Regions from separate parts of the Bradyrhizobium sp. 2TAF24 genome, predicted to be linked through region 1. Evidence: riboswitches for the same ligand, from Rfam matches in the RefSeq annotation. Region 1 holds a riboswitch; the other holds the start of a gene.

Region 1 (10,706 bases):
ACGTAAAAAAAAAGCCGCCGGCCATGCGCCGGCGGCTTCATATTAAAACTTGCGCTGTCCGCCTACGCGCCGAGCGCCGCGGCGATGGCCTGCAGCGCGGCGTCGGCCTTGGCGCCGTCGGGGCCGCCGGCCTGCGCCATGTCGGGACGGCCGCCGCCGCCCTTGCCGCCGAGCGCCTCGGAGGCGACGCGCACCAGATCGACCGCGCTGTAGCGCGAGGTCAGGTCCGGCGTGACGCCGACCACGACGCCGGCCTTGCCGTCCTCGGTGACGCCGACGATGGCGACGATGCCGTTGCCGACCTGCTTCTTGCCGTCATCCGCGAGGCTCTTGAGATCCTTCATCTCGATGCCTTGAACAGCGCGGCCCAGGAACTTGACGTCGCCGATGGTACGGATGTCGGCACCTGCCGCCGCACCATTGCCGCCGCCACCGCCGAGCGCCAGCTTCTTGCGGGCGTCCGACAGCTCACGCTCGAGCTTCTTGCGCTCCTCCATCAGCGCGGCGACGCGCGCCGGCATGTCGTCGAGGGTGGTGCGCAACTCTGCCGCCGCAGCCTTCGCGGTCTGGATGGTGGTGTTGGCGTGGTGGCGCGCGGCGCGCGCGGTCAGCGCCTCGATGCGGCGCACGCCGGAGGACACCGCGCTGTCGCCGAGCACGGAGATCAGGCCGATGTCGCCGGTGCGACGCACATGGGTGCCGCCGCACAGTTCGACCGACCAGCCCAGCGCATTGCCGGATCCCTTGCCCATCGAGACGACGCGGACCTCGTCGCCATACTTCTCGCCGAACAGCGCGCGCGCGCCAGAGGCGCGGGCGTCGTCGACCGCCATCGAGCGCGTGGTGACCTCGCCGTTCTCCAGCACGATGTCGTTGGCGATGTCCTCGACCTTGCGCAACTCCTCGGCCGTGATCGGCTTCTGGTGCACGAAGTCGAAGCGCAGGCGGTCGGGCGCGACCAGCGAGCCGCGCTGGGCGATGTGGTCGCCGAGCACCTGGCGCAGCGCCTCGTGCAGCAGGTGGGTCGCCGAGTGATTGGCGCGGATGGAGGTGCGGCGGCTGTGGTCGACCTCGAGCGCCAAGGGCACGCCGACCTTGAGTGTTCCGAGCTCGACGGTGCCGAGATGCACGAACAGGTCGCCCGCCTTCTTCTGGGTCTCGGTGACGCGGAAGCGCACGCCCTCCGCCGTCAGCACACCGGTATCGCCGACCTGGCCACCGGACTCGCCGTAGAACGGCGTCTGGTTGAGGATGACGACGCCGCTGTCGCCGGCCTTGAGGCTGTCGGTCTCCTTGCCGTCCTTGACCAGCGCCGAGACCACGCCCTCGGCGCTCTCGGTCTCGTAGCCGAGGAATTCGGTGGCCCCGAGACGCTCGCGCAGCGGAAACCAGATCGCCTCCGACGCGGTGTCGCCGGAGCCCGCCCACGACGCGCGGGCCTTCTCGCGCTGCTTCTCCATCGCGGCATTGAAGCCGTCGACGTCGACATCGATGCCGCGGGCACGCAGCGCGTCCTGCGTCAGGTCGAGCGGGAAGCCGTAGGTGTCGTACAGCGTGAACGCGGTGTCGCCCTTGAGGCGGTCGCCGGAGGTGAGCGACCGGCTCTCCTCGTCGAGGATCGACAGTCCCCGCTCCAGCGTCTTGCGGAAGCGCGTCTCTTCGAGGCGCAGCGTCTCCTCGATCAGCGCCTCGGCGCGCACCAGCTCCGGATAGGCCTGGCCCATCTCGCGCACCAGCGCCCACACCAGGCGGTACATCAGCGGGTCGCGCGCGCCGAGCAGCTGGGCATGGCGCATGGCGCGGCGCATGATCCGGCGCAGCACATAGCCGCGGCCCTCGTTCGACGGCAGCACGCCGTCGGCGATCAGGAAGGACGATGCGCGCAGATGGTCGGCGATGACGCGCAGCGACGCCTTCTGCGGACCGTCGGCGTCGGCGCCGGTCAGCTCCGAGATGGCGCGGATCAGCGAGGCGAAGAGATCGATGTCGTAGTTGTCGTGCTTGCCCTGCAGCACCGCGGCGATGCGCTCCAGGCCCATGCCGGTGTCGATCGAGGGCTTTGGCAGCGCATTGCGCACGCCGCTCGCGACCTGCTCGAACTGCATGAACACCAGGTTCCAGATCTCGATGAAGCGGTCACCGTCCTGGTCGGCCGAGCCGGGCGGGCCGCCGAAGATGTGCTCGCCGTGGTCGTAGAAGATCTCCGAGCACGGGCCGCACGGGCCGGTGTCGCCCATCTGCCAGAAGTTGTCGGAGGTCGGGATGCGGATGATCTTGGATTCCGGCAGGCCGGCGATCTTCTTCCACAGGCCGAACGCCTCGTCGTCCTCGGAATACACCGTCACCATCAGGCGGTCTTTCGGCAGCCCGTATTCCTTGGTGATCAGGTTCCAGGCGAGCTCGATGGCGCGATCCTTGAAGTAGTCGCCGAACGAGAAGTTGCCGAGCATCTCGAAGAAGGTGTGATGGCGCGCGGTGTAGCCGACATTGTCGAGGTCGTTGTGCTTGCCGCCGGCGCGCACGCATTTCTGCGAGGTGGTGGCGCGCTGGTAGGATCGCTTTTCGAGGCCCGTGAAGACGTTCTTGAACTGCACCATGCCGGCGTTGGTGAACATCAACGTCGGATCGTTGCGGGGCACCAGCGGCGACGATGACACCACCTCGTGGCCGTTCTTCGCGAAGTAGTTGAGGAACGCAGACCTGATCTCGTTAACGCCGCTCATATCCGTCCAATCGCACCGTCCGGGCCGTTCAGCGTCCCGGATACCTGAACATCCGCGCTGAATGCGCTCAAGTTTGCTGATCAGGGCGAAGCCGCGCCGGCGGCAGGCCGCCGCGCCGGAATCGCCCCCTGTGGGGAAACCGGCCGCGAGTATGGCGCGGCAGGCTCCTCTTGTCCCGCCCGCTTTTACCGGCCGCGGGCTTCCCTGTCCAGAAAACGGGCATTTCCGGGGCATGAATTCGGCGCACCCGTCAAAGGCTTACCCCTCCCCCACAAGAACCGTTGATAGGCCCCCGCCGCGCGTTGACAGGCCTGCCCGGGGCGTGTTCTCTCCGCGCCAGACGATCATCACGTCGGGAGAGACCGGCCTCCAAAGGGCCGGCGCCGAAGGAGCAACCGCCCCGGAAACTCTCAGGCAAAAGGACCGCGTGATGGAACGACATCTGGAAAGCGACGCGGCCGGCTGACCCCGGAAAGGCGTCCGCCGACGGGATAATACTCTCAGGCACAGCGACAGATGGGGCTTCGACGATGTCAGGGGGATGGTCCCCGGTCGCCAGGAGTCCGCCCGATGTCTGCGTCCGTTCTCGCCCCCGCCCCGCTGAAACGCACCCCGCTGCACGCGCTGCACCTGTCCCTGGGCGGCAAGATGGTTCCGTTCGCCGGCTACGACATGCCGGTGCAATACCCCCTCGGCGTGCTCAAGGAGCACCTTCACACCCGCGCAAGCGCCGGGCTGTTCGACGTCTCCCACATGGGCCAGATCCGGCTGCGGCCGAAGTCCGGCCGGATCGAAGACGCCGCGCTGGCGCTGGAGCGGCTGGTGCCGCAGGACATCCTCGGCCTCCCCGCCGGGCGGCAGCGCTACGCCCAGTTCACCAACGACCGCGGCGGCATCCTCGACGACCTCATGGTGTCGAACGCCGGCGATCACCTGTTCCTGGTGGTCAACGCCGCCTGCAAGGCCGACGACGAGGCCCATCTGCGGGCGCATCTTGCGGACGCCTGCGACATCGAGGTGCTGGACGATCGCGCGCTGATCGCCCTGCAGGGTCCGAAGGCGGCCGAGGTCCTGGCGACGCTGTCGCCGACCACCGCCGCCATGCGCTTCATGGACTGCGGCCCGCATCAGGTGATGGGCATTCCCTGCATCGTGTCCCGCTCCGGCTATACCGGCGAGGACGGCTACGAGATTTCCGTGCCGGCGGCCGAGGCCGCCGCGCTCGCCGAAAAACTGCTGGCGCCCGAGGCGGTGCAGCCCATCGGCCTCGGGGCCCGCGACAGCCTGCGGCTCGAGGCCGGCCTGTGCCTCTACGGCCCCGACATCGACATCGTCACGACGCCGGTCGAGGCCGCGCTGGAATGGTCGATCCAGAAGGCGCGCCGCACGGGCGGTGCCCGCGCCGGCGGCTTTCCCGGCGCCGACATCATCCTGCGCCAGCTCGCCCAGGGCGCGCCGCGCCGCCGCGTCGGCCTGCTCGCCGAGGGGCGCGCACCGGTGCGCGGCCCCGCTGCATTGTTCGTCCATGCCGACGATCCGGCGCAGGCCGGCCTTGTCACCTCCGGCGGCTTTGGTCCCAGCCGGATCGCGCCGGTCGCGATGGGCTATGTGCCCGCCGCCTATGCCGAGACCGGCACGCAGCTGTTCGCCGAGGTGCGCGAGCAGCGCCTGCCGCTGCGCGTCGCGCCGATGCCGTTCGTGCCCCACGCCTACAAACGCTGACTTTTGCGCTGAATTTGACGACCGAGAGAGGAATTTGGTCATGACCACGCTGTTCACCGCCGACCATGAGTGGCTGAAGATCGACGGCGACGTCGCCACCGTCGGCATCACCGACTACGCCCAGACCCAGCTCGGCGACGTCGTGTTCGTCGAGCTGCCCAAGGTCGGCCGCCAGCTCAAGAAGGCGGAAGCCGCCGCCGTCGTCGAATCGGTCAAGGCCGCGTCCGACGTCTATGCGCCGCTGACCGGCGAGATCGTCGCGATCAACGACGCGCTGGCCGCCGACCCGGCGCTGGTCAACACCGATCCCGCTGATGGCGCCTGGTTCTTCAAGATCAGAATTGCCGACCAGAGCGAGCTCGCCGGCCTGATGGACGAAGCCGCCTACAAGGCCCACACGGCCTGACGCCCCGACTGCCGCCGCACGCCGAAGCCAGAGAGACCGCCATGACCACGCCGCGCCAAGGACCCGCCGCCTCCGCCGCCCCGACGACGGGCCGCGCCGGATCGAACCTGCCGCCGAACGAGGCCGCGACCACCTTCGTGCGCCGCCACATCGGCCCGGCGCCGCGCGACATCGACGCCATGCTGGACACGGTCGGCGCCAAAAGCCTGACCGCGCTGATGGACGAGACGCTGCCGGCGTCGATCCGCCAGACCGCCCCGCTCGACCTCGGCACCGCGCTGAGCGAGAGCGAGGCGCTGGCCCACATGAGCGCGCTCGCCGAGCGCAACAGCATCGTCACCTCGCTGATCGGCCAAGGCTACTCCGGCACGCTGATGCCGGCGGTGATCCAGCGCAACATCCTGGAGAATCCGGCCTGGTACACGGCGTATACGCCCTACCAGCCCGAGATCAGCCAGGGCCGTCTGGAAGCACTGTTCAACTTCCAGACCATGGTGTGCGACCTCACCGGCCTCGATGTCGCCAACGCCTCGCTGCTCGACGAGGGCACCGCCGCGGCGGAAGCGATGGCGCTGGCGCACCGCTCGGCGCAGGGGGGCAGCAACACCTTCTTCGTCGACCATGAGGTGCATCCGCAGACGCTGGCCGTGCTGCGCCAGCGCGCCGAACCGCTGGGCTGGCGCGTGATCACCGGCGATCCGCTGCGCGATCTCGCCGGCGCCGAGGTGTTCGGCGGCCTGCTGCAATATCCGGGCACGCATGGTGCGGTGCGCGACCTGCGCCCGGCGATCGCCGCACTGAAGACCAGGGGCGCGCTCGCCATCATCGCCGCCGATCCGCTGGCGCTGACGCTGCTGGCCTCGCCCGGCGATCTCGGCGCCGACATCGCCGTCGGTTCGACCCAGCGCTTCGGCGTGCCGATGGGCTATGGCGGCCCGCATGCCGCCTACATGGCGGTGCGTGACGCGCTCAAGCGCTCTCTGCCCGGCCGCATCGTCGGCCTGTCGATCGATTCGCGCGGCGCGCCGGCCTATCGCCTCGCGCTGCAGACCCGCGAGCAGCACATCCGCCGCGAGAAGGCGACGTCCAACATCTGCACCGCGCAGGTGCTGCTGGCCGTGATTGCCTCGATGTACGCGGTCTATCACGGCCCCGAGGGTCTCGCGCACATCGCCCGCACAGTGCACCGCCGCACCGCCGTGCTGGCGGCTGGCCTGAAAAAGCTCGGCTACGCGCCGCTGTCACAGCACTACTTCGACACGGTGACGGTCAAGGTCAACGGCGAGCGCGCCCAGGTGATCTCCCACGCCGCGCATGAAAAGATCAACCTGCGGCTCGACGACACCACGGTGAGCATTGCGCTCGACGAGACCACGACGCCTGAGATCGTCGAGCGGGTGTGGCGCAGCTTCGGCGGCACCTTGCGTTATGCCGAGGTCGAAGCGGACGCGGCCGACGCGCTGCCGGCGGACCTCAAGCGCACCAGCGCCTATCTCACCCATCCGGTGTTCCACGCCCACCGCTCGGAGACCGAACTCCTGCGCTACATGCGCAAGCTGTCGGACCGCGACCTCGCGCTCGACCGCGCGATGATCCCGCTGGGCTCGTGCACCATGAAGCTCAACGCCACCACCGAGATGATCCCGGTGACCTGGCCGGCGTTCGGCGCGCTGCACCCGTTCGCGCCGCGCGAGCAGGCGGCGGGCTATCACGCCATGTTCGACCAGCTCGAGCGCTGGCTCGTCGAAGTCACCGGCTATGACGCGATCTCGCTGCAGCCGAACTCCGGCGCGCAGGGCGAGTACGCCGGCCTCCTCGCGATCCGCGCCTACCACGCCGCGCGCGGCGACGCCCATCGCACGGTGTGCCTGATCCCCTCCTCGGCCCACGGCACCAATCCGGCATCCGCCAGCATGGTCGGCATGGACGTGGTGGTGGTGAACTGCGACGCCCGCGGCGACGTCGACGTCGAGGACCTCGCGCGCAAGGCGAAGCAGCACGCCGACAAGCTCGCGGCCGTCATGATCACCTATCCCTCGACCCATGGCGTGTTCGAGGAGCACATCCGCGAGATCTGCGACATCGTCCATGCCCATGGCGGCCAGGTCTATCTCGACGGCGCCAACATGAACGCCCAGGTCGGCCTCGCCCGCCCCGGCGACTACGGCGCCGACGTCAGCCATCTCAACCTGCACAAGACGTTCTGCATCCCCCATGGCGGCGGCGGCCCCGGCATGGGTCCGATCGGCGTCAAGGCGCACCTGAAGCCGTTCCTGCCCGGCCATCCGGCCATCGATGGCGGCAGCGCGCCGGTCGGCCCGGTGGCGGCGGCGCCGTGGGGCTCGGCGTCGATCCTCGTCATCTCCTACATCTACATGCTGATGATGGGCGGCGAGGGCCTCAAGCGCGCGACCGAGGTCGCGGTGCTCAACGCCAACTACATCGCCAAGCGGCTGGAGCCGCACTTCCCGGTGCTCTACCGCAACATCCGCGGCCGGGTCGCGCATGAGTGCATCGTCGATCCCCGCCCGCTCAAGGCGACCAGCGGCGTCACCGTCGACGACATCGCCAAGCGGCTGATCGACTACGGCTTCCACGCGCCGACCATGAGCTTCCCGGTGCCGGGCACGCTGATGATCGAGCCGACGGAATCGGAATCGAAAGCCGAGCTCGACCGCTTCTGCGACGCCATGATCGCGATCCGCCACGAGATCGCGGAGGTCGAGAACGGCCGCTTCAAGATCGAGGCGTCGCCTTTACGCCATGCGCCGCACACGGTGCATGACATCGCCGACGACAACTGGAACCGGTCTTACAGCCGCACGGAAGGCTGCTTCCCCGCGGGCTCGGCGCGCCAGGACAAGTACTGGTCGCCGGTCGGCCGCGTCGACAACGTCTACGGCGACCGCAACCTCGTCTGCTCGTGCCCGCCGATGTCGGATTACGCGGAGGCGGCGGAGTAAGGCGGCGGCAGCGCCAGTACGCAGACGTCAATAACGACTAAAGGCCGTGCTTCAAGCGCGGCCTTTTACTTCTGGATAGACGATCTCTTGGGCAAGACGCCCCCTCATTCCTGAGCCTTTGTTGAAGCACGCAGATTGTCTGCTTTTCTCCGTCATGCCCGGCCAACGCGATCCGCCTTCGACGGATCGCGTTGGCCGGCCGTGACGAGTTCAACAACAAATCTCATCTGCGACCAGCAACGCCGCAGACAAACGACAGCGGGCGCTGAAGACATCGGCAACTCAATGTCCGCAGCGCCCGTGTGTTCGAAACTCAAGTCTTCAGGTCAACTCAAGCTCCAAAGGTCCTGACGACCCGGTCCTGAGCCGCACGCCCGATCGCGTCGGGCGCGGCGTTTGTCCGCCAGCCGGATTCCACCCCCGCGGTTGCCCCGCGAAGCGGCTGTCGGGCGAAGCGCGTGGCTCCCGTGCCGCCCGGACGAAAGCCCTTACTCTTCCGCCGGCTCCTCGCCGTCGGCGTCGCGCTCCGGCGTGCCGGCGAGGATCTGCTCGGCGATCAGGCCCGAGTTCTGGCGGATCGACATCTCGATCTTGGCGGTGATGTCGGGATTGCCCTTGAGGAACGTCTTGGCGTTCTCGCGACCCTGGCCGAGGCGCTGGCTGTCGTAGGAGAACCAGGCGCCCGACTTCTCGACAATGCCGGCCTTGACGCCGAGATCGAGGATCTCGCCCATCTTGGACACGCCCTCGCCGTACATGATGTCGAACTCGACCTGCTTGAACGGCGGCGCCAGCTTGTTCTTCACCACCTTGACGCGGGTGGTGTTGCCGACGACTTCGTCGCGCTCCTTGATCGCGCCGATGCGGCGGATGTCGAGGCGGACGGAGGCGTAGAACTTCAGCGCGTTGCCGCCGGTGGTGGTCTCGGGCGAGCCGTACATCACACCGATCTTCATGCGGATCTGGTTGATGAAGATCACCATCGTGTTGGACTTGTTGATGGACGCCGTCAGCTTGCGCAGCGCCTGGCTCATCAACCGCGCCTGCAGGCCCGGCAGCGCTTCGCCCATCTCGCCCTCGAGTTCGGCGCGCGGCACCAGCGCGGCGACCGAGTCGATGATCAGCACGTCGACCGCGCCGGAGCGCACCAGCGTGTCGGCGATTTCCAGCGCCTGCTCGCCATGGTCCGGCTGCGAGATCAGGAGTTCATCGACATTGACGCCGAGCTTGCGGGCATAGACCGGGTCGAGCGCGTGCTCGGCATCGATGAAGGCGCAGATGCCGCCCTTCTTCTGGGCCTCCGCGACGCAGTGCAGCGCCAGCGTGGTCTTGCCCGACGATTCCGGTCCGTAGATTTCAACGATGCGGCCCTTCGGCAGGCCACCGACGCCGAGCGCGATGTCGAGGCCGAGCGATCCCGAGGAGATCGTCTCGATGTCCATCGACTTGTCGCTCTTGCCGAGCTTCATCACCGATCCCTTGCCGAACTGACGTTCGATCTGGGACAGCGCCGCGCTCAAAGCCTTGGATTTGTCCATGGAAGTTCCTTCAACGATACGCAAAGCGGGCTGAGACATCGGTCGCGCTCCTTATGAACGGGATTCGCCGGGTGGACAATCAACGGCGGCGGGGATTCGGATCGGCTTCAACGATGAAAGGAATGTACTCTATCTGTTCTTTGTTCGCAATATGTTCTTTTGCCGATTTCCGGTGATGTCTCCGTCTGGCCACCTCTCCTGCTTCTGATGGGCCTCGCTGCAACAGGCCTTCCATTCCTGGCCTTTATGGCACTTCGCTGAGGCCGCCTATCGGCGTTCTCGTTGCGCCAGATACCCCGTCAGGATGGCCAGCGGGTGCGTGACGAAGATGCTGCGGACGTGCCACAGGCTGTAGGTGTAGACGGCTTGGCTGACCTCGGTCAGGCGCCCGTGGTTCGCGACATAGAAATGCCCGTCGACGATCCTGCCGTTGACGGCATCGCCGCCGATCGCGATGGCAATGACGACAAAGACCAGAAAATTCAGGATGCCCATGAAACTGATGGTCCTGAGAACGCGATAGCGGATATCTGACATGGTCTTGCCACCCGGGCGTCCCAGGCACGGGCACGAACGGAGGATCCGGCCGGCCTGTCCTTACGCCACTCTGCGGACCGCACAGATGATGGCGCCGCCGCACGGAACAAGACATCGTCCGTGAATATATTTTGCCCCCCAGGGGAGGCGCCGCCCCTTCCCTCACGGCCCCTGGCGTTCTCAAGCCCGCAGATGTTTCCGGCGTTACGGAAACATCCGTAGTTTTCGCCCCTCGCCCGCGGCGGGATAGTCTGGTCCATGGGACATCACATCGTCTTCCAATGCCCGGACACCGGCCTGAAGGTGCAGCACTGGCTGGACAAGCCGCCGGATGACGCGCGGCCGGCGTCCTACGTCTCCGTCGCGTGCGCCGCCTGCACCAACATTCACTTCATCAACAGTGAGAACGGCAGGCTGTTGGGAGACGACAGGAAATAACGGCCGTGCGGCCGGCGATGTCGCTACGGCAGCGCCCGGATCAGATGCATGGCCGCGACCAGCGCCCCGATCGACAGCACCACCGACGCCAGCATGTAGGCGAGCGAGGCCATGCCCTGCCCGCGCTCGATCAGGACGAAGGCGTCGAGCGAGAAGGTCGAGAAGGTGGTGTAGCCGCCGCAGATGCCGACGGTGAGGAAGATCCGCATGGTCTGCGACAGATCCCACTTGGTGGCGAACAGGCCGACGAAGGCGCCGATCAGGAACGAGCCGGTGACGTTGATGAACAGCGTGCCCCAGGGAAACGCGCTGCCGAGCAGCCGGCCCGACATGACGCCGACGACATAGCGCGCCACCGATCCGAGCGCACCGCCGGCCG
Region 2 (20,286 bases), on a different contig from region 1:
GTCGGCCTGCAGGTGATCGCGGCGCCGCGTGCCGAAGCGCAGTTGCTGGCAGGCGCCAAGGTGATCGAGGATCTGCTCGGCCTGCGCGGCATCACGCCGATCGATCCTCGGGCCGCGGCCCGCGTCGCCTGACGACGCCAAGGTGCTGCCAGTCCGCCGCACACTGAAAGCCGCACACTGAAGACCGCGGGATGAGATCACGCTCATCCCGCGGTTTTTTGCTGATCGGGCGAAGTCCGGCTTACTCGGACTTGTCGATGTTCCAGAACACCGGGGTCGCTGGGCCGTCGAGCACGCCGGTCAACTCCTTGCGCCATGCTGCCGGGGCCAGGAACTGGCCAAGCGGAATGTAGGTGACCTGCTCGAAAGCGTATTCCTGCACCTGGGTCGCGATCTTGGTACGCTCCTCCGGCGTGCTGGCCCGCGCGAAGGCATCGCGCAGCTGCTCCATCTTCGGATCGTCTGCCCAGCCGAACCAGCCACCATTCTTGCCGCGGCTGTTCAGGCTCGAGTTCACGACAGGATTGAGAATGTCCGCCACCACCCAGTTGGTGAAGAACATGTTCCAGCCGCCCTCCTTCGGCGACTTCTGGCTGGCGCGGCGGGTCACCACGGTCTGCCAGTCGGTGGCGACGACATCGACCTTGAAGCCGGCATCGCGCAGCTGCTGGGCAACCACGATCGGCTGCGGCTTCAGCGTCACCACGTCGCCCGGCGCCATGATCACCACCGGGGTGCCATCATAGCCGGACTCCGCGAGGAGCTTCTTCGCCTCCGCAAGGCCATTGCCCTTGGTCAGGCTCTCGGAGCCGACATCGGTGCTGAACGGCGTGCCGCAACCGAAGAACGAGCCGCAGATCTGATAGTACTTCGAACTGCCGACCAGCGCGTCCAGCACGTCCTTCTGCTTGACGGCGAGCAGCGCCGCGCGGCGCACCTTGGGATTGTCGAACGGCGGGTGCAGGAAATTCATCCGGCCGAGCGTCTGGAAGCCGAACTTGTTGAGGTTCTCGACCTTGAGATCCTTGTTGGCTTCGAGCGCCGGCAAGAGATCGCTCGGCGGGAATTCGATGAAGTCAATGTCGCCCGACTGCAGCGCGTTCACCGCGGTCTGCGCGTCCGGCATCGTCACCCACTCGACCCGGTCGACCTTCACCACCTTGCCGCCCGACGTCCAGCTCGGCGGCTCCGAGCGGGGAACATAGTCCTTGTTCTTCTCATAGACCGCCTTGACGCCGGGCTGGAACTCGGACTGCACGAACTTGAACGGCCCCGAGCCGACCTGCTCCGGGATCGCCTTGTCCGACGGCGTCTCGGCGATGCGCTTGGGCATCATGAACGGCACCACCGAGGACGGCTTCGCGATCGAATCCAGCACCAGGCCATACGGCTCCTTGAGCTTCAGCGTGATGGTCTTCGCATCGGTGGCCTCCAGGCTGGCAGTGTAATCCAGCAGCTTCTGGCCCATGCTGTCGCGCGCGCCCCAGCGCTTCAGCGACGCCACGCAGTCTTCCGCCGTGACCGGCTTGCCGTCATGCCATTTCAGGCCGTCGCGCAGGGTGAAGGTGTAGGTCAGCTTGTCGTCGGACACTTTCCAGTCGGCCATCTGCGGCCGCACCTTGAAGCTGGAGTCGACCGCCAGCAGCGTATCGTAGACCATGTAGCCGTGATCGCGCGAGATATAGGCCGTGGTGATGATCGGATCGATCACCCGCAGGTCGGAATGCATCACGGCAGTGATGGTCTTGCCCGCCTGCGAGGCCGACGAGAAGCCGAATACGACCGCGGACGCGAGCAGCCCCCGCAGCGCGATCCGCGCCAGCGATTTTCGTTCACGCAAGACAACAGACATACCATCCTCCAGAATTGTTCTCGTCCCCGATGGATTTTCCTGGGCGACAGGTTGGCCACAACGGTGAGGCTTTTCCGGCATCCCGCTCAAGATGCTGACGCGCCATGACGATGCGATGTTTTAAGCTTCAAGACTTGCATCAACCACGCAGGGCGTCAATCGTGATTTCGGCGGCGCTGTGCACGGCACCTGCGACACCCCGCACCGGATGCCGTGCACGCGGTTGCGGCGCGCGGGATTTTCAGGACCGCCGCTTGCGGTCACCGGCATCAGACTGCATCATCGCCCCGCCGCCAGGGAGCGCTCGGCAGCCGACAATGACACAGAGAGGGACACGCCCGTGATCAATCCGGCACAACTTCCGTTCGACGTCGACACCATGCTGCAGGGCCTGCGCCCGTGGGTGGAATGCGAGAGCCCGACCTGGGATGCCGCAGCCGTCAACCGCATGATCGGTCTCGCCGCCCGCGACCTTGCAGTGGCCGGCGCCGAGATCGAGCACATCGCCGGGCGCAATGGCTTCGGCGGCTGCGTGCGCGCCCGCTTCCCGCATCCCCGACGCGACGTGCCCGGCATCCTGATCGCCGGCCATCTCGACACCGTCCATCCGGTCGGTACGCTCGCCAAGCTGCCCTGGCGGCGCGAGGGCAGCAGGTGCTACGGCCCCGGCATCTTCGACATGAAGGGCGGCAACTACCTCTCGCTGGAGGCAATCCGGCAATTGCAGCGCGCCGCCATCGCCACGCCTCTGCCCGTCACCGTGCTGCTGACGCCCGACGAGGAGGTCGGCACGCCCTCGACCCGCGACCTGATCGAGGCGGAGGCCGCGCGCCACAAATATGTGCTGGTGCCCGAGCCCGGCCGCGGCAGCAGCGGCGTCGTTTCCGGCCGCTACGCCATCGCCCGCTTCAACCTCGAGGCCAAGGGCCGCCCCAGCCATGCCGGTGCGACGCTCGCGGCCGGCCGTTCTGCGATCCGCGAGATGGCGCGCAAGGTGATCGAGATCGACGGCATGACCGCCGAGGACTGCACCTTCAGCGTCGGCCTCGTCCATGGCGGACAGTGGGTCAACTGCGTGCCGTCGCTGTGCACCGGCGAGGCGCTCAGCATGGCGAAGCGCCAGGAGGATCTCGACCGCGGTGTCGCGCGCATGCTGGCGCTGTCCGGCACCGCCAACGACGTCACCTTCACGGTCACGCGCGGCGTCACCCGCCCGGTGTGGGAGCCGAACGACAAGACCATCGCGCTGTTCGAGACCGCGCGCGGCATCGCCAGGACGCTCGGCATCGATCTCATCCATGGCAGTGTCGGCGGCGGCTCCGACGGCAATTTCACCGGCGCGATGGGCATCGCGACCCTCGATGGCCTTGGCGTGTGCGGCGATGGCGCCCACACGCTGGAAGAACATATCGAAGTCGACAGCCTGGTGACCCGCGGCCGCCTGATGGCCGGGCTGCTCGCAACGCTCGACTGAGCCGGAACCGGTCGTTCTGCATCGTTTCCCGGCACCGCCATGCCACGGGATGAGAGTCACCTCATCCCGTTTTCATGTGCCAAAGCAGACACAACGCAGCACGATCCGCCATCCGAATTGCGTTGCACAATGAGACGGCAACGCGGAGCGAAATTTAGCCTTGCCCAATCGGAAGGCCCATCCTAGGCTTTGAGCGTCCGTATTGACGTTGCGGGAGAGATCGAAAGGGATGTGCAAGCATTCGTTTCGGCGCCGACGGAGCAACCGCCCCGGAAACTCTCAGGCCCAAGGACTGTGACGTCAGGACAATCTGGAGAGAGACGCCATCGCAACGATGGGGTCCACCGAAGGGGATATCCTTCTTGCGCTTCGGCGCGGGTGGATGAAGCTCTCAGGTACCGTGACAGATGGGGCGCATGCACCGGTTTTTGGCCGGTGACAACGCGACTCAAACGCACGGGAGCCTGAAGACCAACCATGACCCATTTTGCAGTGATCGGCGCCGGTATCACCGGCGTGACGACGGCCTATGCCCTGTTGAAACGCGGCTACGCGGTAACGGTGCTGGATCGTCATCGTTACGCCGCGATGGAAACCTCCTTCGCCAATGGCGGGCAGTTGTCGGCGAGCAACGCCGAAGTCTGGAACAACGCCGCGACCATGCTGAAAGGTTTGCGCTGGATGTTCCGGCGCGATGCGCCGCTGCTGATGAACCCGGCGCCCAGCTGGCACAAATACTCATGGCTCGTGGAATTCGCCCGCGAGATCACCAACTATCGCGACAACACCATCGCCACCACACGCCTCGCCATCGCGGCGCGGCAGCATCTGTTCGCCATGGCCGAGCAGGAAAATATCGCCTTCGATCATGAGCGACGCGGCATCCTGCACATCTATCATGACAAGGCGGGCTTCGACGCCGGCCTGCGTGTCAACACCTTGCTCAGGGAAGGCGGCCTCGATCGCCGCGCGGTGACCCCCGCGGAGATCCGCGACATCGAGCCGGCCCTGCAGCGCAGCTATCACGGTGGCTTCTTCACGCCGTCAGATTCGACCGGCGACATTCACAAGTTTACCCGCGGCCTCGCCGCGGCGTGCATGCGGCGCGGCGCCCGGTTCGTCCACGAGGTGCAGGTCGATACGATCACGCCGGTGCAAGGCGGATATGATATCCGCTGGCAGCAGTCCTCGGATAACGACGTCGGGGCAGCGCAGCCGCTCCATGTCGACGGCATCGTGGTCTGCGCCGGGGTCGGCAGCCGGCACATCGCTGCGCAGCTCGGCGAACGTGTCAACGTCTATCCGGTCAAGGGCTACTCGATCACGGTGCATCTCGACACAGCGCAGAGCCGCGACGCAGCCCCTTATGTCAGCCTGCTCGACGAATCCGCCAAAATCGTCACCAGCCGGCTGGGAGCCGATCGTTTCCGTGTTGCCGGCACCGCCGAGTTCAACGGCTTCAACCGCGACATTCGCGCCGATCGCATCCAGCCACTGACCGACTGGGTGCAGCGCAACTTCCCTGGCGTGGAGACCGCGCGGGTCGTGCCCTGGGCCGGCCTGCGTCCGATGATGCCGAACATGATGCCGGTGGTGCGATCCGGAACCAGGCCCGGGGTGTTCTACAACACCGGCCATGGCCATCTCGGCTGGACGCTGTCGGCGGCCACCGCCGAAGCGATCGCGCTCGCAGTCGAGAGCTGGCGGCACGCTGCGGTGCATACGGCCATGATCACCTCGCGCGGGACATCGGAATTGTCCACGGCGAAGTTTGGCGGCACGCCGGCCCTTGCCCCCTCGCCGGCCTTGGCACACAATTTACCTGGAGCCGAGCAAGTGCCGGCACCAGCGACAGAAACGACCAGCGAAGCGCGACGCGAGCGATGTGCATGACGGAAACCGGACACCGATCCAGCAGGGTCTTGCGACCCAAATCCTGGGACAACGGGAGATAACGCGCATGGCTGGCTATCTGATCCGGCGCCTGCTGGCCTCCATCCCGGTGATGGGCGTCGTGGCGTTGTTTGTGTTCCTGCTGCTGCGGCTGACACCGGGTGATCCGGCGGCGATCATCGCCGGCGACACCGCCACCCCTGAGCAACTCGAGCGCATCCGCACCTCGCTCGGGCTCAACGAGCCGCTGGTGACGCAGTTCGTCACCTGGCTCGGCAAGATCCTGCAGGGCGATCTCGGCGTCTCGCTGATTTCCAACGTGCCCGTGCTGACCATGATCGGCCAGCGCCTCGAGCCAACCATCAGCATCGCCCTCACCACCATCGTACTCGCGGTGGTTGTGGCGGTTCCACTCGGAGTGGTTGCCGCGTGGAAGCAGGGTACCTGGATCGACCGCTGCGTGATGGGGCTGTCGGTGCTGGGCTTCTCGGTGCCGGTGTTCGTGATCGGCTACGTGCTGGTCCAGGTGTTTGCGATCGACCTGCGCTGGCTGCCGGTGCAGGGCTTCCGCAGCATCGGCAAGGGTGTCTGGCCGTTCTTCGAGCGAGCGCTGCTACCGACCCTCGCCCTCTCCTTCATCTACATCGCGCTGATCGCGCGCATGACCCGCGCCTCGATGCTCGATGTGCTCGGCGAGGACTATGTCCGCACCGCGCGCGCCAAGGGTCTCACAGAGCGGCGGGTGCTGCTGACGCACGCACTGCGCAATGCCGCGGTGCCGGTCATCACCGTGATCGGTACCGGCTTTGGCCTCCTGATCTCCGGCGTGGTCGTCACCGAGAGCGTGTTCAACCTGCCGGGCATCGGACGGCTGACGGTCGATGCGGTGCTCGCCCGCGACTATCCGGTGATCCAGGGCGTCATCCTGCTGACCAGCGCGCTCTATGTGGCGATCAATCTCCTGATCGACGTCGCCTACACCTTCCTCGATCCGCGGATCCGCTACTGATGACCGTCGAACCCTACACGGACTCCGCCGTCGCGGCCCCCGCCGGCTCGCGGCTTAAATTCCTCGCCTCGGGCCCGATCGTCACCCTTGCGACCGTATGCCTCGCACTGGTGGTCGCCTCGGCGCTGTTCGCGCCATGGCTCGCGCCGCACGATCCGCTGCAGCTTGCGCCGGCGCTGCGGCTCAAGCCGCCGAACGCGGAATTCCCGCTCGGCACCGACGCCTATGGCCGCGATCTGCTGTCGCGCATCCTCTACGGCGGCCGCATTTCTCTGCTGATCGGCATTGGCGCCGCGGCCGTCAGCGTGGTGATTGGTCTTGCGATCGGCCTCGTCTCCGGTTTCTTCCGCTGGTTCGATGCCGTCATCATGCGGATCATGGACGGCCTGATGGCGATCCCCGGCATCCTGCTCGCCATCGCGGTGATCTCGCTGTCGGGCGCCAGCATCAAGACGGTGCTGATCGCCATCGTCATTCCCGAAATTCCCCGCGTCGTCCGTCTGGTGCGCTCCGTCGTGCTGTCGGCGCGCGAGGAGCCCTATGTGGAGGCCGCCATTTCCATCGGCTCGAGCCTGCCGAAGATCCTGTGGCGGCACCTGATGCCCAACACCATCGCGCCGCTGATCGTCCAGGGCACCTACATCTGCGCCTCCGCGATCCTGACCGAGGCGATCCTGTCCTTCCTCGGCGCCGGCATCAGCCCGGAGACGCCGACCTGGGGCAACATCATGGCCGAGGGCCGCGCCGTGTTCCAGATCAAGCCATCACTGATCTTCTGGCCGGGCCTTCTGCTCTCCATCACCATCCTGTCGATCAACCTGATCGGCGATGCGACGCGCGACGCGCTCGATCCGCGCATGAAACAGCGGGAGGGCAGCCGATGACCGATCAGGCCGACAACGTCGTTCTCGACATCCAGAACCTGATCGTCGGGCTGCAATCCCAGAGGGGCAGCGAGGGCATCATCAACGACATCTCGCTGCAGGCCCGCACCGGCAAGACGCTGTGCGTGGTCGGCGAGAGCGGCTCGGGCAAATCAGTGACCTCGCTTGCCGTGATGGGGTTGCTGCCGAAGAGATCGCTCACCGTGACCAGCGGCAGCATTCGTCTCGCCGGCGAGGATATCCGCGCCGCATCCGAGCGGCGGCTGCGGCAGCTGCGCGCTACCACCATGGCGATGATCTTCCAGGAACCGATGACCGCGCTCAATCCGGTGATTCCGGTCGGCCGCCAGATCGACGAGGTGCTGCGCACCCACACTTCGCTCGATGCCCGGGCGCGGCGCCAGCGCATCCTTGCCATGATGGAGCAGGTGCGGCTGCCGGACGTCGAGCGCATCTTCGGCTCGTATCCGCACCGCCTGTCCGGCGGCCAGCGCCAGCGCATCATGATCGCCATGGCGCTGATCCTCGAGCCCAAGCTGCTGATCGCCGACGAGCCGACCACTGCGCTCGACGTCACCACCCAGAAGCAGATCCTGTCGCTGATCCGCGACCTGCAGAAGGACCACGGCACCGCGGTGCTGTTCATCACCCACGACATGGGCGTGGTCGCAGAGATCGCCGACGAGGTCGTGGTGATGCGGCGCGGCCGCCTCGTCGAACAGGGACCGCTGCGTCAGGTGCTCAGCAACCCGACGCAGGAGTACACCCGCAACCTGCTCGCCACCGTGCCGAGCCTCGTGCCGCGCCCGGCGCGCGCGGCCAGCGATGCGCCGATCGTGCTCGAGACCACGGACCTCGGCAAAGTCTACCGCGAACGCTCGCTGTTCGGCGGCGTGCGCGAGGTCGCCGCCGCCAAGGACGTGACGCTGTCGCTGCAAAAAGGTCGCACCCTCGGCATCGTCGGCGAGAGCGGCTCGGGCAAGTCGACCGTCGCGCGCTGCATCGTACGCCTGATCGATCCGACATCCGGCGGCATTCGCCTTGTCGGCCGCGAGATTTCAGACCTGTCGCGCCGCCTGCTGCAGCCGCACCGCAAGCGCATCCAGATGATCTTCCAGGACCCCTATCGCTCGCTCAACCCGCGGCTGACCGTCGGCGAGACCATCGCCGAGGGACCAGTGAACTACGGCACGCCGCACAAGGATGCGCTGACCCGGGCGCGCGACCTGCTGCGGCTGGTCGACCTGCCGACCGACGCCATTGCGCGCTACCCGCACCAGTTCTCCGGCGGCCAGCGCCAGCGCATCGCGATCGCGCGGGCGCTCGCCATGGATCCCGACGTGCTGGTGGCGGACGAGGCGGTGTCCGCGCTCGACGTCTCGGTGCAGGATCAGGTGCTCAAGCTGCTCGACGATATCCAGGCCCGGCTCGGCATCGCGCTGCTGTTCATCACCCACGATCTGCGCGTCGCCGCCCAGATCTGCGACGATGTCATCGTGATGCAGCACGGCCTTATCGTCGAACAGGGCCCCGCTGGCGAGATTCTCACCCACCCGCGGCAGGCCTATACACGCCAGTTGCTGGATGCGGCACCGGGCCGGGACTGGGATTTCGCCAACTTCCGACCTATATCCGCCCAATTGTCCTGATCCTCCAGCAACGTCACAAGACGCAGCCAACGCGCCAGGTTCTCCATGTCCTTCCGTATCGCCATCGGCGGCTTTCTCCACGAGACCAACACCTTTGCTCCGACCAAGGCCGAGTATGACGGCTTCGTGCATGGCGGCGGCTGGCCGCCGATGGAGAGAGGCGCCGACGTCGTCGCGAAAATCCGCGGCATCAATGTCGGCCTCGCCGGCTTCATCGACAGCGCCGAACAAAACAACTGGGATCTCGTCCCCACCATCTGGTGCGCAGCCAGTCCCTCCGCCCATGTCCGCAAGGACGCCTATGAGCGGATCGCGGCCGTGATCGTCGATGACATCGCCAAGGCAGGTCATCTCGACGGTGTCTACCTCGACTTGCACGGCGCCATGGTCACCGAGCACCTCGACGACGGCGAAGGCGAACTGCTGGCGCGGGTGCGCCGGATCATCGGTAAGGACGTGCCGCTGGTGGTCAGCCTCGACCTGCACGCCAACATCACCCCGGCCATGGCCGAACATGCCGACGCGCTGATCGCCTACCGCACCTATCCCCATGTCGACATGGCCGACACCGGACGCGCGGCGGCACGGCATCTCGCATTGCTGCTCGGCACGCCGCGCCGTTTCGCCAAGGCGTTCCGGCAATTGCCGTTCCTGATCCCGATCAGCTGGCAGTGCACCAACGACGAGCCCTGCAGAAGCATCTATGCCGACCTTGCGAAGCTGGAAACCGACGCGGTGCCGACGCTGTCGTTCGCGCCCGGCTTTCCGGCGGCGGACTTCCCCGACTGCGGGCCGGTGGTCCTTGCCTATGGCAACACCCAGGCCGACGCTGACCGTGCCGCCGATGCCGTTGCCAAGCTTGTGACCGACCAGGAGGCCGCGTTCGACGGCCGCATCTTCACGCCCGACGAGGGCGTCACGCACGCGATGAGCCTCGCCGCCACGGCGCGCAAGCCGATCGTGATCGCCGACACCCAGGACAATCCAGGTGCCGGCGGCGATTCCGACACCACCGGCATGCTGCGCGCGCTGTTGAAGAACGGCGCGAAGAAAGCGGCGATCGGTGTCATCGTCGATCCCGAAGCGGCGCAGGCGGCCCATGCGGCCGGCGCCGGACAGAGCGTGACGCTGGCGCTCGGCGGCAAGTCCGGCATTCCCGGCGACGCGCCGCTCACCGAGACGTTCGTGGTCGAGCGCTTGTCGGACGGCCGCTTCCTCGCGCCCGGCCCCTATTTCGGCGGCAGCCAGATGAATCTCGGCCCGTCCGCCTGCTTGCGCATCGGCGATGTCCGCATCGTGGTCGGCTCGCGCAAGGCCCAGCTCGCCGACCAGGCCATGTTCCGCTTCGTCGGCATCGAGCCTACCGAACAGGCGATCCTGGTCAACAAGAGCTCGGTGCATTTCCGCGCCGATTTCGAGCCGATCGCGGAAACGATCATCGTCTGCGCCGCGCCAGGCGCGATGCCGGCCGACACCGCCGCGCTGCCCTGGACGCGCCTGCGTCCTGGGGTCCGCATCAAGCCCAACGGCCCGGCGTTCGCCAGCCGGCCGCAATAACAACCTGATCTCCCCTCAACTGGATCACGCCCATGCCCAACATCGCGCGCATCGACAGCTACGCCGACGAACTGACCGCCATCCGCCGCGACCTTCACGCCCATCCCGAGATCGGCTTTGAGGAGCACCGCACCTCCGGCATCGTCGCGGACAAGCTCGGCCAATGGGGCATCGAGGTGCATCGTGGCATCGGCGGCACCGGTGTCATCGGCCTGCTCAAGGGCAAGGGCACCGGCAGCCGGCGCATCGGCCTGCGCGCGGACATGGATGCGCTGCCGATGGAGGAGAAGACCAACCTGCCCTGGCGCTCCACCATCCCCAACCGCTTCCATGGCTGCGGCCATGACGGCCATACCACCATCCTGCTGGGAACCGCGCGCTATCTCGCCGAGACGCGCAACTTCGATGGCACCGCGGTGTTCATTTTCCAGCCGGCGGAGGAAGGCCTCGGCGGCGCACGTGCGATGATCGCCGACAAGCTGTTCCAGCGCTTTCCCTGCGACGAGGTCTATGGCCTGCACAACGCGCCGGATCTCGGACCGCGTCAGGTCACGGTGTTCCCGGGACCGGCGATGGCGGCGGCCGATTTCTTCGACATCACCGTCACCGGCTACGGCAGCCATGGCGCCATGCCGGACCGCTCGCGCGATCCCGTGGTGATCGCGATGACTCTGGGACAGGCGCTGCAGACCATCGTCAGCCGCAACGTCGATCCGCTGAAGTCAGCCGTGGTGTCGATCACCCAGTTCCACGCCGGCTCGGCCTATAACGTCATTCCGAACGAGGCCAAGCTCGCCGGCACCGTGCGCACCTTCTCCGAAGACGTTCGCGTGCAGGTGCGCGAGCGCATGCGCACCCTCGCCGCCGGCATCGCCAGCGCCTTCCAGGTCGAGATCGACGTCGACATCCGCGACATCTTTTCGGTGCTGGTCAACCATGAGCAGCATGCCCATGCGGTCGCTGACGTGGCCCGCGAAATCGTCGGCACTGCGAACGTCTCGACCACGCCGGCGCCGAAGATGGGCAGTGAGGATTTCGCCGACATGCTGCACGCCGTGCCCGGCGCCTATTTCTGGCTGGGCCACGAAGGCTCGGTGCCGGTGCACAACCCCGGCTTCGTGCTCGACGACGCCATCCTGCCGGTCGGCGCCAGCCTGTTCTCGCGCATCATCGAGAGGCGTATGCCGCTCGCCGGCGCGTGACGCTTTGATCCTCATGGTGAGGAGGCGCGAAGCGCCGTCTCGAACCATGAGGCCACCACCTCGGCCTCATCCTTCGAGACGCGGCCCCTTCGGGCCGCTCCTCAGGATGAGGTGAGAAGGTCGCGCTGCTCGTCACCCCTTGTCGGCGTAGCTCACCCGCAGCTCGCGCTTGAGCAGCTTGCCGGCGGTGTTGCGCGGCAGGGTCTCGGTGAAGAACACCTGCTTGGGCACCTTGAACGGCGCGAGATGCTCGCGGGCGTGGGCGAGCAGCGCGGCTTCGTCCGGCAGGTGTCCGGGCCGCAGCACCACGATCGCAGTGACCGCCTCGATCCATTTCGGGTCCGGCAGCCCGACGACGGCGACCTCGGACACGGACGGATGCTCGAACAGCACTTCCTCGACCTCGCGGCCGGCGACCACGACGCCGCCGGTCTTGATGATGTCCTTGACGCGGTCGACGACGAACAGATAACCGCCCTCGTCCATGTAGCCGACGTCGCCGGAGTGGAACCAGCCACCCTCGAACGCCTCGCGGGTTTCCTCCGGCTTGTCCCAGTAGCCCATCAGCAATTGCGGCGAGCGGTGCACGATCTCGCCTTGCGTGCCCGGCGGTACGTCGCGCATCTCCGGATCGACGATCCGGGTCTCGACATTGAGGATCGGCCGGCCGGCTGACGCCGGCCGCGCGTCGTGCTCCTCCGGCCGCAGCACGGTCGCGAGCGGGCCGATCTCGCTCTGGCCGTAGCAGTTGTAGGCGCCGATGCCCGGCAGCCGCTGCCGCAATTCCTGCAGCACCGGCACCGGCATGATGGAGGCGCCATAATAGACATTGCGCAGCGACGACAGATCGCGCTTGTCGAAATCGCCATGGCGCAGAAGACTGATCCACACCGTCGGCGGTGCGAAGAACGAGGTGATGCGATGCTGCTCGATCAGCTTCAGCACCACTTCCGGCACGGGCGTCTCGATCAGATGCGTGGTCGCGCCGACCAGCAACTGCGGCATCGAGAAGCAGTGCATCTGCGCAGAGTGGTAGAGCGGCAGCGCCGCCAGCGCGACATCGGAGCCGCGGAATTCGAGATCGACGATGCAGCTGGCATACTCGGCGAGCAGCGCACGATGGGTCATCATCGCGCCCTTGGGGGCCGCGGTCGTGCCCGACGTATAGAGCAGCTGGGCGAGATCGTCGTCGGACACATCCGCCTCGATCAGGCTGGGCGCATGCGGATCCCGAGCGATCGCCAGCACGTCGAATTCGTTGCTGCCGGCCGCAGCGAAGCGGCCATAGAACGCGACCTCGACCTCCGGCCGCACCGTGGCCACCGTCTCGGCCAGCCCGCCGTCATAGACCAGGGCGCGGGCGCCCGACTGGCTGAGGATGTATTTGAGTTCGCCGCTGGTCAGCGCATAGTTGACGGGAACATGCACGAGCCCGCTGCGGTTGCAGGCCAGCCATAACAGCAGATAGGCGTCGGAATTGCGGGCATAGGCGGCGACACGGTCGCCCTTGTGCAGGCCGAGCGTGACCAGCCGGTGCGCCACCCGCCCCGCCGCCAATTCGAGTTCGTGGAACGTCCATTGCCGATCCGCGAAGGTCAGCGCAATGCGATCGTGGAATTTCGCGGCAGCCCGCCGTGTCGCATCGGCAATGGAGTTGCGGCGCAGGATCTCCGGCCCCGCCTGTCCCGTGGTCATTCATGTCCTCCCGGATGTCGTTCTTGATAACGTCGGGAGAGATTAAGGCAGGACCGGCCATGGTGGAAACCGATTTTCGGCGCGCAAAACGCAGCGCAATATCCGGTCAAAAAGAAAGGGAGCAAATGCCGCTATACGGCAAATGCTCCCCTTCGATCTCGACGATGAGACGATCGCGCGTCAGGTCGGCTTCAGCTCGAACGCCTTGATGTCCGCGGCGCGGGCGGACTTGGCCGCCGCGCGATGGTCGGTCGCGATCGCCACATACACCGCCGGCAGCACGAACAGCGTGAACAGCGTGCCGATCAGCATGCCTGCGACGACGACGAGGCCGATGGAGAAGCGGCTCGCCGCACCGGCGCCGTTCGCCGACAGCAGCGGGAACAGGCCGGCCACCATGGCGGCGGTGGTCATCAGGATGGGACGCAACCGCACCCGCGCGGCCATCTCGATCGCGGAGCGGCGATCGAGGCCTTCCTTGAGCTGGAGCTCGTTGGCGAACTCGACCATCAGAATGCCGTGCTTGCTGATCAGGCCCACCAGCGTCAACAATCCCACCTGGGTGTAGATGTTGATGGTGGCGACGCCGAAGAACAGCGGCAGCAGCGCACCCGACACCGCCATCGGCACCGACACCAGGATCACCAGCGGGTCGCGCAGGCTTTCGAACTGCGCCGCCAGCACCAGGAAGATGATGATCAGCGCGAAGCCGAAGGTGACGGCGAGCTGATTGCCCTCCTTCACGTACTGGCGCGAGTCCGCCAGATAATCGTGGCTGTAGCCCGCCGGCAGCTTCTTGGCTTCCTTTTCCAGGAAGTCGACCGCCGTGCCGATGGTGACACCCGGCATCGGCACCGCCTGGAAGGTTGCCGAGTTGAGCTGGTTGAAATGGGTCAGCGCGTTCGGATCGGTGCCGGTCTCGATCGACACCAGCGTCGACAGCGGAATCTGCTGCCCGTTGGGCGCCGACACGTAGTAGCCGCCCAGCATCTCCGGCGACAACCGCAAGCCCCGCGGCACCTGCGGGATGACCTGGTAGGAGCGCCCTTCCAGGTTGAAGCGGTTGATGTAGTTGCCGCCCAGCAGCACGGCCAGCGTATTGCCGATCTGCTGCATGGTGACGCCGAGCTCGTTGGCCTTGGAGCGGTCGATCTTCACCCGCACCACCGGCTGGTTGAAGTCGAGGTCGCTGTCGCTGACGATGAACATGCCGCTCTTGCGGGCTGCATCCTTCAGCTTCTGCATCTCCTCATAGACTGCCTTGAAGTCGCGGGTCGAGCTGATCACCATCTGCACCGGCAGGCCGCCGGGACCGCCAGGCAGCGGCGGCAGGTTGAAGGCGAACGCCTGGACACCCTCGATCTTGCTGAGCTCGTTCTGCACGTCCTGCTTCATCGCCGTCGACGAGCGCTTGCGCTCATCCCATGGCTTGAGGATCATGCCGGCGATGCCCTGCCCCGGGGAGGGAAGGCCGTTGAGCACGAAGCGCAGGTCGGTCTCCGGGAACTTGGCGAACGCCTTGTCGAGCTTGTCGCCGTAATAGTCGACATAGTCGATGTTGGCGTATTTCGGCGCCTTGGTCACCGAGAACAGGATGCCCTGGTCCTCCTCGGGCGCGAGCTCCTTGGAGGTGTTCATGTACATGAAGCCGACCAGGCCGAGGATGGTCACGGCAAACACCGTCGTGATCGGCCGGTAGTCGAGCGAGCGGTCGAGCTGACGGCCGTACCACCGCGTCACCGCCCGGAACACGCGGTCGACCGCCTTGGCGAAGCGCCCCTGCTCCACATGGGTCAGCAGCACCGAGCACATCATCGGCGACAATGTCAGCGCGATCACGCCGGACACGATGACCGAGCCGGCGAGCGTGAAGGCAAACTCCTTGAACAGTGCGCCGGTGACGCCGCCGAGGAAGCCGATCGGCGCATACACCGCCGCCAGCGTGATGGTCATCGAGATCACCGGCCCGACGATTTCGCGCGCGCCGATCAGCGATGCCTGTACTGGTGATTTGCCTTCCTCCAGGTGGCGGTGAATGTTCTCCACCACCACGATGGCGTCGTCGACCACGAGACCGATTGCCAGCACCATGGCCAGCAGCGTCAGCAGGTTGAAGCTGAAGCCCAGCGACAGCATGAAGATGCAGACACCGACCAGCGACAGCGGGATGGTCACCACCGGGATGATCACCGAGCGGAACGAGGCCAGGAACAGGAAGATAACGACGATGACGATGACCACCGCCTCGATCAGGGTCTTCTTCACCTCGTCGATCGACGACTGGATGAACTTGGTCGAGTCGTAGGCCACCTTCATCTTCAGCGACGGCGGCAGGTTGCGCTCGATTTCCGGGAACAGGGCGCGCACGCCCTTGACGATGTTAAGCGGGTTGCCCTGCGGCGTCGCGTTGACGCCGATGAAGATGGCGTGCTCGCCGTCCATCGCCACGCTCGCGTCCGTGGTCTGGGCCGCCAGCTCCACGGTGGCGATATCCTCGATCCGGATCAGCGCGCCGTCCTTGACCTTGACGGTCATCCGGCGGAACTGGTCGAGGCTGGTCAGGTCGGTGTTGGTCGAGACGTTGGCGACCGTGAAGTAGCCCTTCGACTGACCGGCGGCGGCCTGGAAGTTGTTGGCCTGGATCGCCTGCGCCACGTCGCTCGCCGACACGCCGCGACCAGCCATGCGCGCCGGGTCGAGCCAGATGCGCATCGAGAACTGCTGGTTGCCGAGGATCTGCGCTTCCGCAACGCCGTCCACCGTGGACAGGATCGGCTGCACCACGCGCGTCATGTAGTCGGAGATCGCCGAGCCGCCCAGCTCATCGCTGGAGAAGCCGATATACATGACCGACGTGGTCTGGCCGGTCGATTTCAGGATGACCGGGTCGTTGGATTCCTTCGGGATCAGGTATTTGACCGAGTTGACCTTGGCCAACACCTCGGTCAGCGCCTGGTTCGGGTCGAAGTTGAGCTTCACATACACCGAGATCGTGCTGGTGCCCTGCACCGAGGACGAGGTGATGTAATCGACGCCTTCGGCGGAGGCCACCGCCTGCTCGATCGGCGTGGTGATGAAGCCCTGCATCAGGTCCGGCGACGCGCCCGGATAGGACGTCGTCACGGTGATGACGGTGTTCGACAGCTTGGGATACTGACGGATCGGCAGGTTGAACGCCGCGTTCAGGCCGATCAGCAGGATCAGCAGGCTGACGACGACCGACAGCACCGGTCGCTTGATGAAGATATCAGTGAATACCATAGGTCCGGGCCTTCGATCAGTAGCGCGGCGTCGGGTTCGGGGTCGACGGCAGCGGATCCTTGGAGATCACGACCGGCACGCCGGATTGCAGCTTGAGCTGGCCGACCGCGACGACACGGTCGCCGGCCTTCAGACCGGAAAGAATGACGGTACGGCCGTCGACCCGCGTGCCGCTGCGCACGAAGGTGCGCTCGGCGACGAGATGGGCCTCGCCCTTGTCATTCTTGGTCTCCTTCACGACGAACACCGAGTCGCCGTACAGTGTGTAGTCGACAGCGGTTTCCGGCACGGTGACGACAGCCGGATCAGGCGGCAGCAGCACCGTGGTCGACGCGAACATGCCCGGCTTCAGGCTGTGATCGGTGTTGTCGATCGTCGCCTGGATCTTGACGTTGCGGGAGTCGGGGCTGATCTGCGGGTCGATGGTGGTGATCTTGCCCTCGAACACGCGGTTCGGATAGGCGTCGACCTTGACCCGAACCGTCTGGCCGACGGCGAGAATCGCGCGATCCTTTTCCGCCGCGGTGAAGTTCAGGTAGACCTTCGACAAATCGGTGAGCGAAACGATCTGGTTGCCGGCGCTCAGGAACTGGCCGACCTCGACGCGACGCACGCCGAGGTCGCCGCTGAACGGCGCCTTGACCAGCTTCTGCGAGATGATCGCCTCGGTCTTGGCGATCGCGGCGTTCGCCTGGTCGAAAGACGCCTGGTTCTGGTCGACGGTCGCCTGCGGGCCGAACTGGCGGGCAGCGAGCGACTTGGAGCGATCGAGCGCGAGTGCGGCGGCGGTCGCCTGCGCCTTGTAGCTCGCAAGGTCCGCCTGCTCGGGTTCATCGAACAACTGCACCAGCGGATCGCCGGCCTTCACCGGGGCGCCCGCCTCGAACATGATCTTGGTGATGCGGCCGGCGACATCGGTGGTGACGTCGACCTGGTGCACGGCGGCGAGATCGCCGATGCCGAACAGCAGGTGCGGGATCACCTCGGACTTCGCCTCGACCACCGAGACATTCGCCGGCGGCGGCTTCATGTTGGCGAAGAACTGCGCGATCATATGGTTGCGGAAGGTGTTGAAGCCCCACAAGGCTCCCACCAGCAGCACCAGCAGCACGCCGACGATCGCGAACCAGCGCTTCATCCGCACCGGACGCACGCGCGGCTTCTCTTCGATCGACTTGGTCGAAATGTTCGCCTCGGTGGAGATCGTCATGTCATGCACTCTCTGAAACCAATTGGGTCGTGGCTTGGTCGACCGGCAAAGCGCGGTCGAGATAAGTCTGGATTGCGCGCTCTTTAAGGCCCAATCCGCGAAGGGTGAACTCACTCACCTGCCGCTGCAGGCTGTCGGTATCACCGTAGGTCAGTGAAGGGACGGCCGGCATCCGGGTCAGCGCCACCATGTGGATCATCTGGTGGGCGAACCAGAACAGGTTCATCGGCGGGGTGCCGACGGACATCGCGTCCCCGGACTGCACCGCACGGTCGAGCGACACGGTGAAGATCGGGGCGATGATGTCGGAGATCTTCTGATACAGCAGCCGCGCGAATTCGCCATCCTCCAGATGGCTGGAAATCAACAGCTTCATCCGCTGCACGTCTTCCTCGTCGGGGCGTTCGACCGCCGCCAGGAAATGCCGCACCATTTCCCGCACCAGAAAGACCAGCGTCTCGGTCGACGGCTCGAGCGCCTGCAGCCGCTGCAGATCGGGATCAGCCTCGCAGGCTTCGTCGAGAATTTCAGCGTAGAGCGCCGACTTGCTGGAGAAGTGCTTGAACAACAACGCCTCGGAGATGCCTGCCGCCGCCGCCACGCTCTTGGTGGTCGTGCCGGCGAAGCCATGGCGCGCGAAGCACGCCTTGGCGGCAGCCAGAATCGTTTCCCTGCGGGCTTCGCTCGACAATCGGATCGGGGACATTTGTTGAGTAAGCACTCACTTATCACAAAAGTCAAGGACGTTTCGCAATTGCGAAGGGGAAATGCATGAAAAACGGTCACTGCTCAACCCGACGCAGCGACCGAGGAGTCTGACAACTTGTAAGGATTGGTTCACGGATACCGGGTTCAGTACCCCGCCACACATCCCGGGATTGGTGATGCCAGCCTCGCTCAACCTGTTCGACCTCATGGTCGCCGCAGCCGCGCTGGTGGCGGCCTTCACCGGCTTCAGGGCCGGGCTGATCCGCAGCCTGGCCATGATCCTCGGCTATGCCTCCGCCATGCCGCTGGTACTGCTGGTGATGGGGCATGCCGGCCCGGCTTTCGACACGACCGGCTTGACCCGGAATGCCTTCGTATTTTTCGGCCTGTTCGTCGCCGCCGGCTTCCTGATCGGATCCCTGCTCCAGGTCGCGGTCAATGATCTGCTGGGGCCACGCATCAGCGTCCTCGACCGGATCGCCGGCTCGGCGCTTGGCGTCGCGCGGGTCGGCCTCGTGGCGATCGCGCTGGTCGTGGTGTTCGACCGCATCGTCCCGAGTGACCGCCAGCCGGCGATGCTGCGCGACTCGCGGCTGCACCCGATGCTGTCCGGCGCCGGACAGTTGGGCCTCGGCGCGCTGTCGCCCGAAGTCGCCGCCGCGATCGACCAGCTCAAGCGTGAACAGAAGATCTGAGGCTGGCACGCCAGCCTCCGCACCGGCGCATTTGCCGGGCAGCCCTGCCCGATCGCGCTTTGCCGAACCGCCGGGGTATGCGAGGTAAGGGACCGCCTCGCAGGAGATTGTCATTATGGTTGTGCGCGCTGGCCGCGAATTCCTTGCCATCCCCGGTCCGACGACGATGCCGGACGAGGTGCTGCGCGCCATGCATCGCCCCGCCGTCGACATCTATGCCGGCGAGCTGATCGCCCTGACCGACAGCCTGCACGCCGACCTCAGCAAGCTGTTCCGGACCCGCGGGCGGACCTACGTCTACATCGCCAACGGCCATGGCGCGTGGGAAGCGGCGCTCACCAACGTGCTGTCACGCGGCGACAAGATCCTGGTGCTGGAGAGCGGCCGGTTTGCGCTCGGCTGGGGCGACGCCGCCGAAAAGCTCGGCGTCGAGATCGAGATCCTGCCCGGTGCCTGGGACCGTGCCGTGCGCCCTCACGAGGTCGAGGCGCGGCTGCGCCAGGACAAGGAAGGCCGTATCAAGGCCGTGCTGACCGTGCAGGTCGATACCGCCTCCGGCGTGGTCAACGACATCGCCGCCATCGGACGCGCCATCAAGGCCGCCGGCCATGACGCCCTCTTCATGGTCGACGCGGTGGCCTCGCTTGGCTGCATGCCGTTCGAGATGGACGGCTGGCATGTCGATGTCGCCATGTCGGCGTCGCAGAAGGGTCTGATGACCCCGCCGGGTCTCGGCTTCGTCGCCGTTGGCGAGCGCGCCCGAGCGGTTCACCATGCCGCGAACTTGCGCAGCCCGTACTGGGACTGGACGGCGCGCGAAGGCCACGAACATTACCAGAAGTATGCCGGCACGCCGCCGGTGCACCTGCTCTACGCGCTACGCCAGGCGCTCGACATGTTGTTCGCCGAAGGCGCCGAGCACACCTTCCTGCGCCATCGGCTGCTGGCGGAGGCGGTACGCCGCGCCGTCGGTGTCTGGGCCGAAGGCGGCGTGCTCTCCTTCAACATCCTCGAGCCGTCGGAACGCGCCGATACGGTCACCACCATCCGCGTCACCGGCGACGGCACCGCCGAAGCGCTGAAGGACTATTGCCGCGACAAGTGCGGCGTGGTGCTCGGCAACGGCATCGGCGCGCTGTCCGGCCGGGCCGTCCGCATCGCGCATATGGGCCACATCAACGCGCCGATGATCCTCGG

Evidence for each region. A riboswitch is a leader RNA that binds a small molecule or an ion and turns the genes downstream of it on or off. The one in region 1 is predicted to bind glycine.
Region 2: another riboswitch for glycine. It lies ahead of AB4Z37_RS15080 (D-amino acid dehydrogenase); the one in region 1 lies ahead of gcvT (glycine cleavage system aminomethyltransferase GcvT).

Annotation. Positions count from the first base shown of each region.
Region 1 covers NZ_JBFRFW010000013.1:124,208-134,913, reverse strand. Annotated here, with positions in the region: gene alaS (alanine--tRNA ligase) at 63-2,723, opposite strand; glycine riboswitch at 3,067-3,158, shown strand; gene gcvT (glycine cleavage system aminomethyltransferase GcvT) at 3,294-4,445, shown strand; gene gcvH (glycine cleavage system protein GcvH) at 4,486-4,851, shown strand; gene gcvP (aminomethyl-transferring glycine dehydrogenase) at 4,893-7,814, shown strand; gene recA (recombinase RecA) at 8,303-9,391, opposite strand; gene AB4Z37_RS20580 (hypothetical protein) at 9,620-9,889, opposite strand; gene AB4Z37_RS20575 (hypothetical protein) at 10,148-10,327, shown strand; gene crcB (fluoride efflux transporter CrcB) at 10,351-10,706, opposite strand, start outside.
Region 2 covers NZ_JBFRFW010000008.1:243,498-263,783, forward strand. Annotated here, with positions in the region: gene AB4Z37_RS15065 (amidase) at 1-132, shown strand, start outside; gene AB4Z37_RS15070 (ABC transporter substrate-binding protein) at 242-1,852, opposite strand; gene AB4Z37_RS15075 (M20/M25/M40 family metallo-hydrolase) at 2,196-3,326, shown strand; glycine riboswitch at 3,528-3,631, shown strand; glycine riboswitch at 3,633-3,737, shown strand; partial or broken gene AB4Z37_RS15080 (D-amino acid dehydrogenase) at 3,804-5,033, shown strand; gene AB4Z37_RS15085 (ABC transporter permease) at 5,287-6,228, shown strand; gene AB4Z37_RS15090 (ABC transporter permease) at 6,228-7,112, shown strand; gene AB4Z37_RS15095 (ABC transporter ATP-binding protein) at 7,109-8,761, shown strand; gene AB4Z37_RS15100 (M81 family metallopeptidase) at 8,807-10,318, shown strand; gene AB4Z37_RS15105 (M20 aminoacylase family protein) at 10,351-11,520, shown strand; gene AB4Z37_RS15110 (acyl-CoA synthetase) at 11,653-13,215, opposite strand; gene AB4Z37_RS15115 (MexW/MexI family multidrug efflux RND transporter permease subunit) at 13,396-16,476, opposite strand; gene AB4Z37_RS15120 (efflux RND transporter periplasmic adaptor subunit) at 16,493-17,686, opposite strand; gene AB4Z37_RS15125 (TetR/AcrR family transcriptional regulator) at 17,688-18,392, opposite strand; gene AB4Z37_RS15130 (CvpA family protein) at 18,571-19,089, shown strand; gene AB4Z37_RS15135 (pyridoxal-phosphate-dependent aminotransferase family protein) at 19,205-20,286, shown strand, end outside.